One region of the Streptomyces erythrochromogenes genome, then DNA from elsewhere that is predicted to be linked to it. Evidence: riboswitches for the same ligand, from Rfam matches in the RefSeq annotation. Region 1 holds a riboswitch; the other holds the start of a gene.

Evidence for each region. Region 1 has a riboswitch for guanidine ahead of OHA91_RS01540 (Ohr family peroxiredoxin). Riboswitches for the same ligand answer to the same signal wherever they lie in the genome.
Region 2: another riboswitch for guanidine. It lies ahead of OHA91_RS23790 (DMT family transporter); the one in region 1 lies ahead of OHA91_RS01540 (Ohr family peroxiredoxin).

What each region holds. Positions count from the first base shown of each region.
Region 1 covers NZ_CP108036.1:312,894-320,432, forward strand. Annotated here, with positions in the region: gene OHA91_RS01515 (hypothetical protein) at 1-121, shown strand, start outside; gene OHA91_RS01520 (hypothetical protein) at 164-877, opposite strand; gene OHA91_RS01525 (WhiB family transcriptional regulator) at 968-1,243, opposite strand; gene OHA91_RS01530 (hypothetical protein) at 1,426-1,620, opposite strand; gene OHA91_RS01535 (hypothetical protein) at 1,786-2,247, opposite strand; gene OHA91_RS01540 (Ohr family peroxiredoxin) at 2,234-2,704, opposite strand; guanidine-III (ykkC-III) riboswitch at 2,780-2,842, opposite strand; gene OHA91_RS01545 (helix-turn-helix domain-containing protein) at 2,896-3,384, opposite strand; partial or broken gene OHA91_RS01550 (type 1 glutamine amidotransferase domain-containing protein) at 3,417-4,151, shown strand; gene OHA91_RS01555 (TetR/AcrR family transcriptional regulator) at 4,432-5,025, opposite strand; gene OHA91_RS01560 (NmrA family NAD(P)-binding protein) at 5,085-5,975, opposite strand; gene OHA91_RS01565 (nuclear transport factor 2 family protein) at 5,972-6,397, opposite strand; gene OHA91_RS01570 (hypothetical protein) at 6,681-7,046, opposite strand; gene OHA91_RS01575 (hypothetical protein) at 7,176-7,539, opposite strand, start outside.
Region 2 covers NZ_CP108036.1:5,195,019-5,202,557, forward strand. Annotated here, with positions in the region: gene OHA91_RS23770 (HNH endonuclease) at 1-235, opposite strand, end outside; gene bcp (thioredoxin-dependent thiol peroxidase) at 384-851, opposite strand; gene OHA91_RS23780 (DUF3618 domain-containing protein) at 961-1,281, shown strand; gene OHA91_RS23785 (GroES family chaperonin) at 1,325-1,666, shown strand; guanidine-III (ykkC-III) riboswitch at 1,755-1,824, shown strand; gene OHA91_RS23790 (DMT family transporter) at 1,856-2,176, shown strand; gene OHA91_RS23795 (transglycosylase domain-containing protein) at 2,221-4,677, opposite strand; gene OHA91_RS23800 (ABC transporter permease) at 4,896-5,699, shown strand; gene OHA91_RS23805 (ABC transporter permease) at 5,716-6,567, shown strand; gene OHA91_RS23810 (ABC transporter ATP-binding protein) at 6,574-7,539, shown strand, end outside.

The sequences.
Region 1 (7,539 bases):
CGCGACGTTCAGGTTCCACCAGGTCCGCGCCGGCGAGTCGTGGAACCACCCGGCCCTCGACGGCTACCGCACGGAGAAGATGGTCGTGCTCGACCTCACGCCGGCCGGCGTGCCCGGCTGACCCTTGTTCCCAGGCGGTGTCAGGGCTCCGATCACCCCGCGCTCAGAAGGAGTCCGCCCGCATGGAGGCAAAGACCCGTCCCAGCGCCTCGCCCCGGGGCCGGGGCGCGCCGTCGGCGAATGCCGCCCGGGCACGGTCGAGGTCGGCACGCCGCAAGGGGCGGGGCTCTTGCGGGGTCAGCCGGATGACCAGCGGAGATTCCCCCTCCCGCTGGTACGCGGCGAGTTTGTGGTGCCCGTCGAGGAGACAGCCCGCGCTGCTCCCGGCGGTGGGGAACAGCGCGATCAGGGCCGGCAGGGCGCCCCCGGCGCGGATGCGGTCGCCGTAGCCGCGCACCGCCCGGTGGTCGCGGGGCGGCCAGGCGTCGGTGGTCACCAGCGCGAGCTCTTCCTCGGCGTACCAGCCGTGGACCTGGCGGGCACGCGGGTGGACCACCCGCAGGTGGTGCGGAGCGAGCCCGGCCGTCATCACGTACCGCCCGGGGGCGAGCAGCGACAGCAGCGGGCGCAGGCACTCCGGATCCGGTGGCTCGGCCTGCCCGGTACGGGGATCGGGCACGAGACCGGGGGCGCCCAGCCACTCGGTGGGGCACTTGACCTCGGCGAGCCCGGGCCCGCCCGTGCCCGCGCGGGCCGCCAGCCAACCCACGCTGCCGCAGCCGTCGTTGGCCTCCAGGACCGCCGGGTCGCCCGCGAGGAGGAGCAGGCTGCCGCTTCCGTCGCCGATGACCTCGATCACGCCCTGCCCGTCGGGCACGTCGATGCATGCGGAGCGGCGAGGCGGAGGCGGCCGTCTGGTCACCTGCCGATCGCACGGCGGCGGCCCGGCGGGGGTGGACCGCGTCCGTCAGCCGTGTGCCAGCAGGAGGTGGCGCTCGTCCGGGGTGAGGCCGCCGCGCACACCGTGCGGGACCCGGTCGGCCAGTGCGCGGCGGCGGCACGGGAGGCGAACAGGGCAGCGGTGGCACACCGCCTTGGCGGCCTCCTCGCGCTCCCGGGCAGCCGCGGCCTGCTCGTTGGCGCCCCGCTCGAAGACGTTCCGGGCCCCCGAGCGGCACGGTCCGTCGAGCGGCGCGTCGTGGCGGGGGTCGAGGAGTACGTCCGTACGGGAGGTGTCGGTCACGCCCGGGTTCCTTCCGGCAGGGGCGGTCCGTCGTGACCGCCTGTCCCCCGCGTATCACCGGAACCCGGGCGTCCATGCGTGGTCGCGGGCAGGTGCATCCGGCTCCGGGCGTTCCCACCCCTGGGGTCCGGCAGGATCCCGGCATCCACGACGGCAGTGGCAACGGCCGCGCGCAGCCGCTGTCAGTCCCGCTTGTATCCGTCGCCGAAGTTCAGGGTGTGCTCGAGGACGTCTTCCATCGGGTCGTCGATCTGCCCGATGTTGATCAGCGCGACCACCGGCGCATCGCGTGACTCGCGGTTGTCGTCCGCCACGGCGGTACCGGTGGCAAGGACGGTGAGGGCAGCCACCAGGGCTCCCGTGATGATCTTCCTCATACCCCGGTAACGACAACGACCCCCTGAGGATGCGGCCTCCAACCACCGCGGCACGAAAGGCTACTTGACGACGTACGAGCACCGGCGGTCACGAGGCCGCTCTCCGTTCAGGGTAGTCGAGCAAGAAGCCGGATCCGGGGCTGCGGAGCGCCGGGGCTTCAACGGTCAGAGCCGCCAGTACGTCCCCGCGCGGGAATCGACGTGCACCACGTGCCGGCCGACGCGCACCACGTGGTGGTCCGGGCCGGACCAGGAGCCGGCGCTGCCGTCCGCCCCGGGCAGCGGGGTCCAGATCTCCAGGAAGGTGCTGCCGTCCGGGTTGGCGCCCCGCTCGATGAGGTTCGCCCCGTCCCACGTGAGGGTGCCCGTGTCGTCGCCGGGCTCGCCCGTGAGGTGGTGGAAGCGCACCTGGGCGCCGTCGAAGGAGGTCGTTCCGGCGAAGCCCCGGCTGTCGGCGTAGTAGGGCCCGGCCTGGAGCCACACCACTTCGTCGTCCCGGTCCTCGACGAGCGGTCCGCCGTTGCGGCTGATGCCGCGCCGCAGCCAGGCTCCGTGTTCGGGCACCGGGACGCCGGCCCCCGGCTCCGGGCCCGGCTCCCGCTGCGGCTCCCGCTCAGGCGCGGTCATCGGCGGCGGAGGTGGTCGGGCCGTCCTGGTCGTCCACGGCCAGCAGTGTCAGCGGTACGTTGCCGCGTACCGCCTGCGAGTACGGGCAGACCGCGTCCGCCCGGTGCAGCAGGGGCTGGAGGTCCGCCGCCCGCCACCCCGGCAGGCTGACGGTGAGGGACACCGCGAGGCCGTATCCCGCGGGCGTGTCCGTCGTACCGAGCTCCACTTCGCACGCCACCCGCGCGGCGGAGGCGTCCGCCCCGAACTCGGCGGCGACCTCGGCGAGCGCGGAGGTGAAGCAGGCGGCGAAGCCGGCTGCGAACAGCTGTTCGGGGTTGGTGGTGCCGGGCACCTTCTTGCGCGGCGGCGCGAGGCGGACGTCCAGGCGCCCGTCGTCCGTGCGGACGGCTCCGGTGCGGCCCCCGGCGGCGTGCGCGGTCGTCCGGTACAGGCTGCGGGTGAGTGGCACGGTCATGGCGTTCGGCCCATCTTGCTCGACGAGGACGCTGCCCGGGTGCGGACAGCGGGCGGTGCCGCGCGTGCGGCACCTCGCGCGTCGTCGTGCGTAACCGGGTACGGCGCATCTCGTCCGGGGCCTGGGATCCGGCCGCCGGACAATCTAGCACCGGGCACGGGCGGCCGGGGCCCCGCCCGAGGTGCAGTTCCTCACCCCGGGGACTCGGGCCGGTACCGGCTGCGGTACGCGCCCGGAGGCATGCCCTCCCACCGGGTGAAGGCCCGGACCAGGGCCGTGGCACCGCTCAGGCCGACGAGCGGGGCGATCCGGTCGAGGGGCAGGGCCGTGGTCTCCAGGAGCCGCCTGGCCCGGCCGTGGCGGGCGGTGTCGAGGAGCGCGCGCCAGGACGTGCCCTCCTGGTGCAGGGCCCTGCGCAGGGTCCGGACGCTGAGGTTGAGCTGTCTCGCGGGGCCCTCGGGGCCCACGTCGCCGAGCGGGGCGCGCTCCAGCCACTGCCGGACGCGCTCGGCGACGGTCCCGGCCGCGGCCAGCTGTTGCAGGAGGCGGTCGGCGTAGGCCCGGTGCAGGGCGTTGAGCGCCGGATCGTAGAGGGAGCGTCGCCTGTCGAGGTCCGCGTCGGCGACCGTGATCGAGTTGCCCGGGGCGTCGAAAGTGACGGGGCAGCCGAAGAACCGCATGTAGGGTCCCCGCAGGCGACTACGACCCCACCGAGGCGGCGGTGCCCTGGGCCGCATTGCACGACGCCGGCTTCGAGGTGCGGTTCGCGACCCCGGGCGGGAAGGTCGCGCTCGCCGACCCCCGGCTCACGGACCTCGGCTTCTCCTGGCTTTCGCCCTGGCTGATGACCCGTCGCGCCGAGCTGACCGCCTACCGGCGCCTCACCGAGGACCCGTCCTTCCTGGCCCCTTCCTCGTACGCGGACATCGACCCGGCCGGCGTCACGGGCCTGTTCGTACCGGGCGGCCACGCCCCCGGCATGCGGACGCTGCTGGAGGACGCCACCGCCCAGCAGCTGTTCGCCCGGGTCTTCACCCAGGGGCTGCCGGTGGGGGCCGTCTGCCACGGCGTGCTGCTCGCCGCCCGGGCCGAGGATCCCGCCACGGGGCGCTCGGTCCTCCACGGCAGGCGGACGACGGCCCTGACGTCGTTGCTGGAGTTGACGGGGTGGAACCTCACCCGGTTCTGGTTGGGGCGCTACTACCGCACGTACCGCACCACCGTGCAGGAGGAGGTCACGGCCGCCCTCGCCGATCCGCGCCACTTCCTCGCCGGCCCGCCCCTGCCCGTCCGTGACACCGCCGCCCGCCCGGGGCGCGGCTTCACCGTCAAGGACGGCAACTACGTCTCGGCGCGGTGGCCCGGTGACTGCCACCGCCTCGCAGCCGACTACCTGGCCCTGGTCCGCGCGCATGCGGCGGCGGGAAGGGTGGACCGCCCGGGTTGAGCCCGGCCCTGGCCCTGCCCCGACCCGGCGGGGCCGGTGAGGTCGGCGGGGGCCTCGGGGGGACGCGCAGGATCGGGTGCTGCTTGGTGTGGACCAGCAGCAGGTCGGCGTTGGGGGCGCAGGCCCCGAGGGTGAAGTGGGTCGGCGGCTTGAAGGACCTGCTCTCGGTGTGAAGTTGCCGTACCTCCAGACACGCGCTCGGCCCCGCTGGTACAGGGTGGTCAGGTCGATGCGGTGGTGGTCCACCAGGGTGCCGGGCAGGGCGGGCGGAAGGACCGGGTCATGCGGCACCGAGGACGTCGTCGAGGTGGGCGGCCAGTGACGAGCGCAGGTCTTCGGGGGACATCTTCTGTTCGTCGATGAGGTGCGCCACGAGGTCCGCCCCGATCGCGGCCAGCAGTGCGTGGGCGGTGAAGTCGGGGGCGTGGACGCCGGGGACCCGGTCGAGTGCCGTACGGAGGGTCTCGTGCCACCAGCCGTAGTGCTGGGCCTGGTACGGGCTGCTGATCCCGGCGTCCTCCGCGGCGGACATGAGGTTCCGGTTCTCGATCTTGAAGGTCAGGGCGGCGTCCAGGAGGTCCGCCACCTGCTGCCGCGGCGAGGAACCCGTTGTCTCCTGGACCTCCCGCACCGTGCGCCGGAGCGGTTCGAGGCGCGACGTGATCACGGCGGCGATCAGGCCGGCGCGGTCGCCGAAGCGGCGGAAGAGGGTGCCCTTGCCGACGCCCGCAGCCGCGGCGATGTCGTCCATGGACACGCTGTGGGGGCTGCTGCTGGCGGCGAAGAGGGCGTCGGCGGCTGCCAGCACGGCCTCTCGGTTGCGCTGGGCGTCCGCGCGCTCGGTGCGCTCCGTACGCTCCGCTCGTTGGGCCACGGGTCCTCCTCGGTCAGCGGCCTCTCCGGCCCCCGGGAATGATATTCGGCCGGCTGGTGTCAGTGACTCGCGGCCGCCCGCACCTCCCGTTCGACGAAGGCCCGGAGGGTGCCCGGGCGGCGCCCGGTGAGGCGCTCGACGGTGTCCGAGGTACGGTCCTCCGCACCGCCGGCGATGGCGCGGTCCATGGCCGCCAGCATGGTGGCGAACTCCAGCGGAATCTCGGCCGCCCAGCGGTCGCGCAGCTCCTCGAAGGTCAGCTGCCGGTGAACGACGGGCAGGCCGGTGACGTCCGTGATGATCGCGGCGACGTCCGCGTAGCTCAACGCCTGCGGCCCGGTGAGGATCAGGTCGGTGTTGGGGGCCTGTTCGTCGGTCAGGGCGTGTACGGCTACGGCGGCGATGTCCTCGGCGTCGATGAATCCGACGCGGCCGTCGCCCGAGGCCGTGAGGATGGCGCCGTCGTCGCGGATGGTCCGTGCGTGCGGGGCGGGATCGGCGAAGTTCTGCATGAACCAGGAGGGCCGCAGCACCGCCCACTCCTCGAACAGGCCGGGCAGCTGCTCGTGCACCCGGCCCACGGCGGGGCCGCCCGCGGGGATGGCCGACGAGCTGAGCAGCACCGCACGGCGTACGCCTGCCGTGCGCGCCTGGTGGAGGAAGGGCAGCATGACTTCGGCCGGGTCCGGGGAGCCGGTGGGCGGGATGAGGTAGACGCGGTCGACGCCGTCGAGGGCCTCGGTCCAGGTCGCGGGCTCGTTCCAGTCGAAGCGGACGGGCTGCGCGCCCGGCTGCGGGGTGGGGGTTCGGCCGGCGGCCTTGACGCAGCGGCCCTTGGCGATCAGTCCGGCGGTGACGCGGCGGCCGGTGGTGCCGCCGGCCCCGATGACGAGCGTGGCGCGGGTGGCCCGGGTGGCCCGGGTGGCCTGGGTGGCCCGGGTGGTCGTCATCGGTTCGCTCCGGTGAAGTCGGCGCCCGGCTGGGACGCGGCGAGGGGGTTCCAGTAGTCGCGATAGGAGGTGATGAGGCCGTTCTCGACCGTGACCACGGCGATGTAGGCCATGTCGTAGGAGGTGTCGGTCTTCACCAGCCGGCCGACCCCGCGCATCTCGACCACGATCGTTTCGGGGACGGTGGTCTGATGGATCGCCACCTCGGGGAAGTCGTGCAGGTCGACGTGGTCGGGGTAGTGACGCATGTACTCGCCGACCGCGGCCTTGCCTTCGAGGCGCGGCGGCCAGCCCTGGGGTGCGAAGGGGAACTCCAGGACACCGTCGGTGTGCCACAGGTCGACCCAGGCGGGGATGTCCTTCGCCAGCAGCAGGCGCAGGCTGTGGCGGTACAGCTCCGCAGCCGTCATGGGGATGGTCATGGTCAAGGCTTCCGTTCCGCTCGAAGTGGCAGCGATGCCGGCGGCTCGCGAGAACGCGGCAGCCGCAAGAAACGGACCATCGGTCCGCATGATCCCGAGCGTACGGACCGGCAGTCCGTTTAGCAAGCGCGAGGCGCCCCAGGGCACCGGCGGCATCCCCGGCACGGAGATGAGGTGATGAGGTGATCGAGCGCCGCCTCGCCGGCGGCGTGGCGCTCCGCGGGCTCCGGCCGGACGCCGTGGTCGAACCGCGTGAAGGGTCGACCACGGCATCCGCCCGCGATCAGAAAGTGCGCTTCAGCGTCCAGGTGTTGGGGTTGAAGCTGGGGACGGCGGAGTAACGACAGCCGCTGGAGTAGTAGGTGTTGGTGATGGTCCAGCCGGCGGGCGGCCACGTGGACGCGCAGGCGTTGACCTGCGTGCCGACGGGGTAGCCCCTCAGGTCCTTGATCTGCTTCATGTTGGGCGTGAAGCCGGAGCCGCACCCAGCACTGTTCCACCACTGGACGTCCACCCAGCCGTCCGGGGTGAGTGCGCTGGCGCACATGTTCACCGTGTCACCGGGTGCCGCCGAGGCGGGACTTGCGGTGACGGCCAGCGCGGTAACGGCCATGGTGGCCAGAGCAACGGCGTAGCGAGTGCGGATCACTGGACGTTCCTTCCTCGGCGCGCTGGGATCGCCGCCGACGGTCGGCAGGCCGTGCCAGGCGCCGCGTCATTGCTATCCGACCGCTTCAGGCTGCAGAAAGTGACCTTTTGGGCATAACCCTGCGATCGTTTAGAGCCGTTGCCTGGCCTCGGCACGCACCTTGAGGGTGGCCTCGGCGAACTTGGCGAGGTCGACGGCCCCGGGCTTCTGCTGGGTGCTCTGAGGCGTCACGAACCCGACCGAGGCGCCGGTGTTCTCGTCCGCCCAGGCGCAGATCGGCAGGGAGCTTTCGACTCCACCCTGCTTCACGATCAGCACCTGGCAGGACAGGGTGATGTCGGAACCGGGAGGGGTGATGTCCTTCGCGGGGACCGCGACGGTGGCGCCTTCGGCGTCCTCGGCGCCGTCCAGCATCTTCTTGCGCGCGTCCTCGGGGTCCTTGAACCGCCCGTACATGCCCGAGACGACCAGAGCGCCCGTGCCCTGCGGGGAC
Region 2 (7,539 bases), 4.9 Mb from region 1:
CGCGCAGGGTGGTGGACGTCGCCGCCGCCGCGGCAATGGCCTCGTCGGGGTACTTGCGCCACGGGCTTCGTTTCGCGAAGTGGCTGGTGTCGATCCCGTAGGTGGTGACCTTCTCCTGCAGCATTCGGCGTCGCCCGCCGCTCTCCTTGAGGTTGAGGCGCCGCATGAGGTCGGCCCAGCCTCTCGATGCGGCGACCGCCGTGGTCAGGGTGTCGCAGTCGTACGGGTCACTCATGGTGTGCCCCCTCCGTATGTCCGGCCGCGTGTGCGGCTCTCGTACGGAGTAACGGGTCCGGGAGGCGGACGGTCACGGGCGGTTGCGTCCGATAAACGGAACGGCCCGCACCAGGTGGTGCGGGCCGGTTCGGCGGGGCGGGGGCGCGTCAGATGCCCAGGTCCTTGATGATCTTGGCTACGTGGCCCGTCGCCTTCACGTTGTAGAAGGCGTGCTCGACCTTGCCCTCCTCGTCCACGACCACCGTGGAGCGGATGACGCCCGTGACCGTCTTGCCGTACAGCTTCTTCTCGCCGAACGCCCCGTACGCCGTCAGCGTCTCCTTCTCCGGGTCGCCGACCAGGGTGACCTTCAGGTGCTCCTTCTCGCGGAACTTCGCCAGCTTCTCCGGCTTGTCCGGGGAGATGCCGATGACGTCGTACCCGGCCGTGGCCAGGACGTCCAGGTTGTCCGTGAAGTCGCAGGCCTGCTTCGTGCAGCCCGGCGTCAGGGCGGCCGGGTAGAAGTAGACGATGACCTTGCGGCCCTTGTGGTCGGCGAGCGAGACCTCGTTGCCGTCCGCGTCGGGCAGGGTGAAGGCGGGGGCGGTGTCGCCCGGCTGGAGTCGCTCGCTCATCTGACAGTCTCCTCGGGAGGGGATCGGTACGTCACGAGACTAAGCTGACAGACTGTTCACGGCGGACTACGCCCCCACAGATCACGACCACGACGACGGAGGCAGCGCGGTGTCGGAAGCCAGGACCCCCGCACAGATCGAGGCGGACATCGTCCGCCGCCGCGAGCAGCTCGCCGAGACGCTCGACGAGATCGGCGTGCGCATGCACCCGCAGACGATCATCGGGGACGCGCGGGCCCGGGTCGCCTCGACCGTGGACCAGACCGCGGGGCGGGCCTTCGCCACGGTGAACCGCCTCGTGACGGACGTGCGGGACGGTCTGCGTCACGAGGACGGGGCCCCCCGCCTGGAGCGCGTCGTGCCCGTCGCGCTGCTCGCGGTCGGCGTCGTCGGCCTGCTCGTGGTCTCGGCGCGCCGCAGGCGCGGATGACCCTGGGCGGTACGGGACGGGCGCGGACAGGTAGGTTCGGGGCGTGAGCGACAACACCACCCACGACAAGCTGCCCATCCGCATGCTGCACGACCGCGTGCTCGTGAAGTCCGACCTGCCCGAGGGCGAGCGGCGCTCCGGCGGCGGCATCCTGATCCCGGCGACGGCCGCCGTGGGCAAGCGGCTGGCCTGGGCCGAGGTCGTCGCGGTCGGGCAGAACGTACGGACCGTCGAGCCCGGGGACCGGGTGCTGTACGACCCCGAGGACCGTGCCGAGGTCGAGGTCCGCGGGGCGACGTACGTGCTGATGCGCGAGCGGGACCTGCACGCCGTGGCCGCGGAGCGGCTGGAGGGGTCGGAGGACTCCACCGGGCTGTACCTCTGAGCCTCAGCCTCCGAACCTTCTGAACGTCTGAACCTCTGAGCGAAGCGCACGGCAGAAGGGCTGGTGGCCGAGGTCACCGGCCCTTTTCGCCGCCTTTTGCTACGGTGGGGGAGAACCCGACGAGACGCGCCGTACCGGGTACGACAAGACGACGCACCCCGTATCGCTCGATGTCTCGGAGGTGCCGTCATGGCCTGGGTTCTTCTTCTCGTCGCCGGTCTGCTCGAAGTCGGCTGGTCGATCGGCATGAAGTTCACCGAGGGTTTCACCCGGCTGTGGCCCAGTGTGTTCACGGGTGCCGGGATCGTGGCCAGCATGGTGCTGCTGTCCTACGCCGCGAAGACCCTGCCCATCGGTACGGCGTACGGGGTGTGGGTGGGCATCGGCGCCGCCGGTGCGGCCGTGCTCGGTATGGCGGTGCTGGGTGAGCCCGTCACCGCCGCCCGGATCTTCTTCATCTGTCTGCTGCTGGTCGCCGTGGTGGGGCTGAAGGCGACCTCCGGTCACTGATCCCCCTCCCCCCGGGTGCTCCGGATGTTCTCCGGGTGCTCCGGTTATTCCAGGAACGCGGACGGCGGGCGGGGGCCTCCGACCATCCCGCCGCCGTCCCAGCCGCCCCCGCCCGTGCCCGTCCCGCCCTGGCTGCCGGCGGTGGTGTCGCCCTCGTCGCCCTGGCTGGTGCCGCCGTCGCCCTGGCCGCCCTGGGTGCGGCCTCCGGAGTCCTGGCCTCCTTGGGCCTGCCCGCCGTTGTTGCGGCCGCCGCCGTCCTGGCCCCCGTTGTCCCGGCCGCCCTGCGTGCGGCCCCCGTCGCCCTGGCCGCCGTTGTCCTGGCCGCGGGACGGCGGGGTCGGCCGCTGGGGCGGGGGCGGGGTGTCGTCGTCGCCGGGCGTCTCCTGAGGCGGTTCCGACTGCCAGGAGGGCGGCGGCGGGGGCTGCGCGGCGCCCGGCTGGAGGTCGAGTTCGAAGTCGACGGGGTCGGTGCCCTCCAGCGCGGTCTTCGTGTACGAGGCCCAGATCCGGGCCGGATAGCCGCCACCGCCGATGCGGGGCTCGCCGAGGGCCCCGTACAGCGACTCCAGGGTGCCGGTGTCCGGGTCCTGGCCCATCATCGCGACCACGGTGACCAGGTTCGGGGTGTAGGCCGCGAACCAGGCGGAACGGTCCAGCTCGCCGGTGCCGGTCTTGCCCGCGGCCGGGTGGCCGGCGGCGAGGGCCGCCGTGCCGGTGCCGTTGTCCACGACGCTGACCAGCATGGACGTGGTGGTGTCGGCGGCCTCGCGGCTGATGGCCTGGACGGGGGTGCGCTCGGGCAGGGTGATCTTGTCGTCGCCCTTCGCGATCTCCTCCAGGAAGGTGTAGGGGGTGCGGCGGCCGTGGTCGGCGAGGGTCGCGTACGCCTGGGTCATGTCAAGGACGCTGGCCTGGAGGGTGCCGAGCGCCATGGCCGGGCCGACCACGAAGTTCGGGGTGTCCTCGGGGACGCCGAGGTCGATGGCGGTCTTCTTGACCTTGGCGGTGCCGACGTCGACGGCCATCTGCGCGTACACGGCGTTCACGGAGAGGTCGGTGGCGGTGTTGACGGTGATGTCGCCGTAGGAGACCTGGCCCTCGTTCTCCGGGGCGAAGCGGATCCGGCCGCCGACGACGGGGCGCTTGTTGTCGCCGTTGTAGAGGGTGTTGGGGGTGATCCTGCGGCCGTCCTGGGTGCGGGAGCCGTTCTCGACGGCGGCCGCGAAGACGAACGGCTTGAAGGTGGAGGCGACCTGGTAGTCGTGCCGGGTCGCGTTGTTCACGTACTGCCTGGTGTAGTCGACGCCTCCGTACATGGCGACGACCTTGCCGGTGGCCGGGTCGATGGAGACCCCGCCGGCCCGGACCACCCGGTCCGCCTTGCGCGCCTCGGGATCGAGCTTGCTCAGCATCTGGTCGTCGACGGCCTCGACGAAGTCGGCCTGGCGGCGCCGGTCGATGGTGGTCCTGATGCGGTAGCCGCCCTCGGCGAGGGTCTTGTCGTCGAGGATCTCGCGGTCGAGGATGTACTCCTTGATCGCTTCGACGAGGTAGCCGCGCTGGCCGGACAGACCCGCGGCGGCCCGGACCTTGCCGGGCTCGGGGAACTGCGTGGTCGCGCGCTCGGCGGCGGGCAGCCAGCCCTTCTTGACCATGCCGTCGAGGACGTAGTTCCAGCGGGCGAGGGCGCGGGCGCGGCTCTGCGGGTGGGAGACGACGTCGAAGGCGCTGGGGGAGTTGAGCAGGGTGGCGAGGTAGGCGCCCTCGGCCGTGGTGAGGCTGCCGACGTCCTTGCCGTAGTACGCCTGGGAGGCGGCCTGGATGCCGTAGGCGTTGCGGCCGAAGTAGCTGGTGTTCAGGTAGCCCTCGAGGATGTAGGCCTTGGACTTCTCGCGACCGAGTTTGATCGCGATGAAGAACTCCTTGGCCTTGCGTTTGATCGTCTGTTCCTGGCCCAGGTAGTAGTTCTTGACGTACTGCTGGGTGATCGTCGAGCCGGACTGGGTGCCCTTGCCGGTGGCCGTGTTCCAGGCGGCGCGGACCATCGCCTTGGGGTCCACCGCCCGTTCGGAGTAGAAGTCCCGGTCTTCCGCTGCCAGTACGGCTTCCTGGACGGTCAGCGGGATCTGCGAGAGGGGCACGTTGACGCGGTTGACCTCGCCGTCGCGGGCGATCTGGGAGCCGTCGGAGTAGAGGTAGACGTTGGACTGCGCGGTCGCGGCGGCGTTGGCCGGAGGGATGTCGACCAGCAGGTAACCGGCCACGAGGCCGCCGCCGATCAGGAGGGCGAGGAGCAGTACGGCACCGAGGACCATGCGCCAGGTGGGGAGGACGCGGCGCCATCCGGTCCGCCCGCGGCGGGCCTTCCCGCCCGGTCCCGGAGGCTGTGGCCCCGGCTGCGCCTGCTGCCGGGGCGGCCGCTCGGTGCGCGGGTGCGGGGCGCCGGGCGGGGTGTCCGGGTCTCGAGGGGTCCAGCCCGCGGGTGGTGACTGGTCGCTCATCTCCAGGACTCCTCGACGCTGTTCGAAACATCCACTTCTGTACCTCATGGTGTCTACCCGATGGCCGGTGACCACCGCCCGGGACGGGGGTAAATCGGTCGCGTGGCTCGCCCCTCCGCACTAAGCTCGCGCGCTTTGGCCGACTTGGCCGACCTGGCCGACGTAGGAACGACGTGGAAAACGGAGGGGATACGGTGCGCCAGAGAGTGCGCCAGAGAGTGGGCCTCTACACGGCGGTCGCGGCCGGCGGATTCCGGCGCTACGCCACCTACGGGACGGCGACCGCGGCGGGCGTGTTCACCAACACCGTGTTCGGGTTCATCGTCGCGTTCACGTACATCGCGCTGTGGGACCAGCGCCCGGGGCTGGGCGGTTACGACCAGTCCCAGGCCCTCACCTTCGTCTGGGTGAGCCAGTCGCTGCTGGCCGCAGGGGCGTTGATCGGCGGCGGGTTCCAGGAGGAGATCCAGGAGCGGGTCCGCACGGGAGACATCGCAGTCGACCTGTACCGGCCCGCGGACCTCCAGATGTGGTGGCTCGCGGCCGACCTGGGCCGCGCCGCCTTCCAGCTGCTGGGGCGCGGGCTGGTCCCGCTCGCCGCGGGGGCGCTGGCCTTCCGGCTGGCGCTGCCCCCGGACCCGTGGCGCTGGCTGCTGTTCCTGGTCTCCGTCGGGCTCGGGCTGGTGGTCAGCTTCGCGCTGCGCTACCTGCTGGGGCTGCTGGCCTTCTGGCTGCTGGACGGGGCCGGGATCAACCTGATGGCGACCGTCGTCTCGGTCTTCTTCTCGGGGATGCTGCTGCCGCTGACCGTCTTCCCGGGAGCCTTCGGGGAGTTCGTGCGCGTACTGCCGTGGGCGGCGATGCTCCAGGTGCCGCTGGACGTGCTGCTGGGCGAGCACGCGGGGGCCGGGGCCGCGGCCGGCGCGCTGGGCTTCCAGGCCGGCTGGGTCCTCGTACTGCTGGGCATCGGGCGGCTGTTGCAGTCGGCGGCGACGCGGAAGGTGGTGGTCCAGGGTGGCTGAGACGGCCGAGGCGGTAATGGAGCGGGAGTTCGCCGACCTGGAGGTGCCCCGGGCGCGCGGCCGGGTCCGGGAGGGGCTGCGCGGCTACGGCCTGATCGTGGCCATGTGGATCCGGTCGACGATGACGTACCGGACGTCCTTCGCCCTGTCCACGCTGGGGAACGCGGCGATCACGCTGCTGGACTTCGTCGCGATCTACATCATGTTCACGCACGTGGACGCCCTCGGCGGCTTCACGCTGCCCGAGGTCGCGCTGCTGTACGGGTCCTGCTCGGCGTCCCTGGGGCTGGCGGACCTGCTGCTGGGGAACACCGACCGGATCGGCGCCCGGGTCCGCGACGGTTCGCTCGACACCATGCTGGTGCGGCCGGTCCCGCTGCTCGCGCAGGTCGCGGCCGATCGCTTCGCGCTGCGCCGGCTGGGCCGGATCGCGCAGGGGCTGGGGCTGCTGGGCTGGGCGCTCTGGTCGCTGGAGGTGGACTGGACGGCGGGGAAGGTGCTGCTGGTGCCCGTGATGGTGCTGGCGGGTGCGGCGATCTTCGCGGCGGTGATGGTGGCCGGGGCGGCCTTCCAGTTCGTCGCCGGGGACGCGGCGGAGGTGCAGAACTCCTTCACCTACGGCGGCTGCACGATGCTGCAGTACCCGCCGACGATCTTCGCGACGGAGCTGCTGCGCGCGGTGACCTTCATCGTCCCGCTGGCCTTCGTCAACTGGCTGCCCGCGCTGTACGTGCTGGGGCGGCCCGATCCGCTGGGGCTGCCGGGGTGGGCCGCGTTCCTGAGCCCGCTGGTGGCCTTCGCGGTGTTCGTGCCCGCGTCGCTGGCCTGGCGCGCGGGAGTCCGTTCGTACCGGAGCACGGGGAGCTGAGCCGTGGTGGATGATGCGCTGATCTCGCTGGACGGGGTCGAGAAGGTCTTTGACGTACGGCGCCGGGTGGGCCTGATGCGCCGGGAGAAACGCCAGGTCAGGGCGGTGGACGGGATCAGCTTCGCGGTCGCGCGGGGTGAGATGGTCGGCTACATCGGGCCCAACGGGGCCGGGAAGTCCACCACGATCAAGATGCTGACCGGGATCCTCACCCCGAGCGGCGGCCGGCTGCGGGTGGCGGGCATCGACCCGGCGCGGGAGCGGGTGCGTCTCGCGCAGAGGATCGGTGTGGTCTTCGGACAGCGCACCACGCTGTGGTGGGACCTGCCGCTGAAGGACTCGTACGGGCTGATGCGGCGGATGTACCGGGTGCCGAGGGCGCGGTTCGAGGAGAACCTGGAGCGGTGCGTGGACCGCCTGGACCTGGGTGAGCTGCTCGACGTGCCGGTACGCCAGCTGTCGCTCGGGCAGCGGATGCGCGGGGACATCGCGGCGGCGCTGCTGCACGATCCGGACGTGCTGTACCTGGACGAGCCGACGATCGGGCTCGACGTGGTGAGCAAGGCGAAGGTACGGGGCTTCCTGCGGCAGTTGAACGAGGAGCGCGGCACGACGGTGCTGCTGACCACGCACGACCTCCAGGACATCGAGCAGCTCTGCGAGCGGGTGATGGTGATCGACCACGGGCGGCTGATGTACGACGGGGCGCTGGGCGGGCTGCACGCGGCGGGGTCGGTGGGGGAGAGCGAGCGGACGCTGGTGGTGGACCTGGAGCGGGAGCTGGGGCCGATCAGCGTGCCGGGGGCGCGGGTGGTGAAGGTGGAGGGCCCCCGGCAGTGGCTGGCGTTCCCGGCGGGTGCGTCGGCCGCGCCGCTGGTGTCGGCGGTGGCTGCGGAGTACCCGCTGGTGGACCTGTCGGTGCGGGAGCCGGACATCGAGGACGTGATCGCGCGGATGTACGCGGGGCGGGGC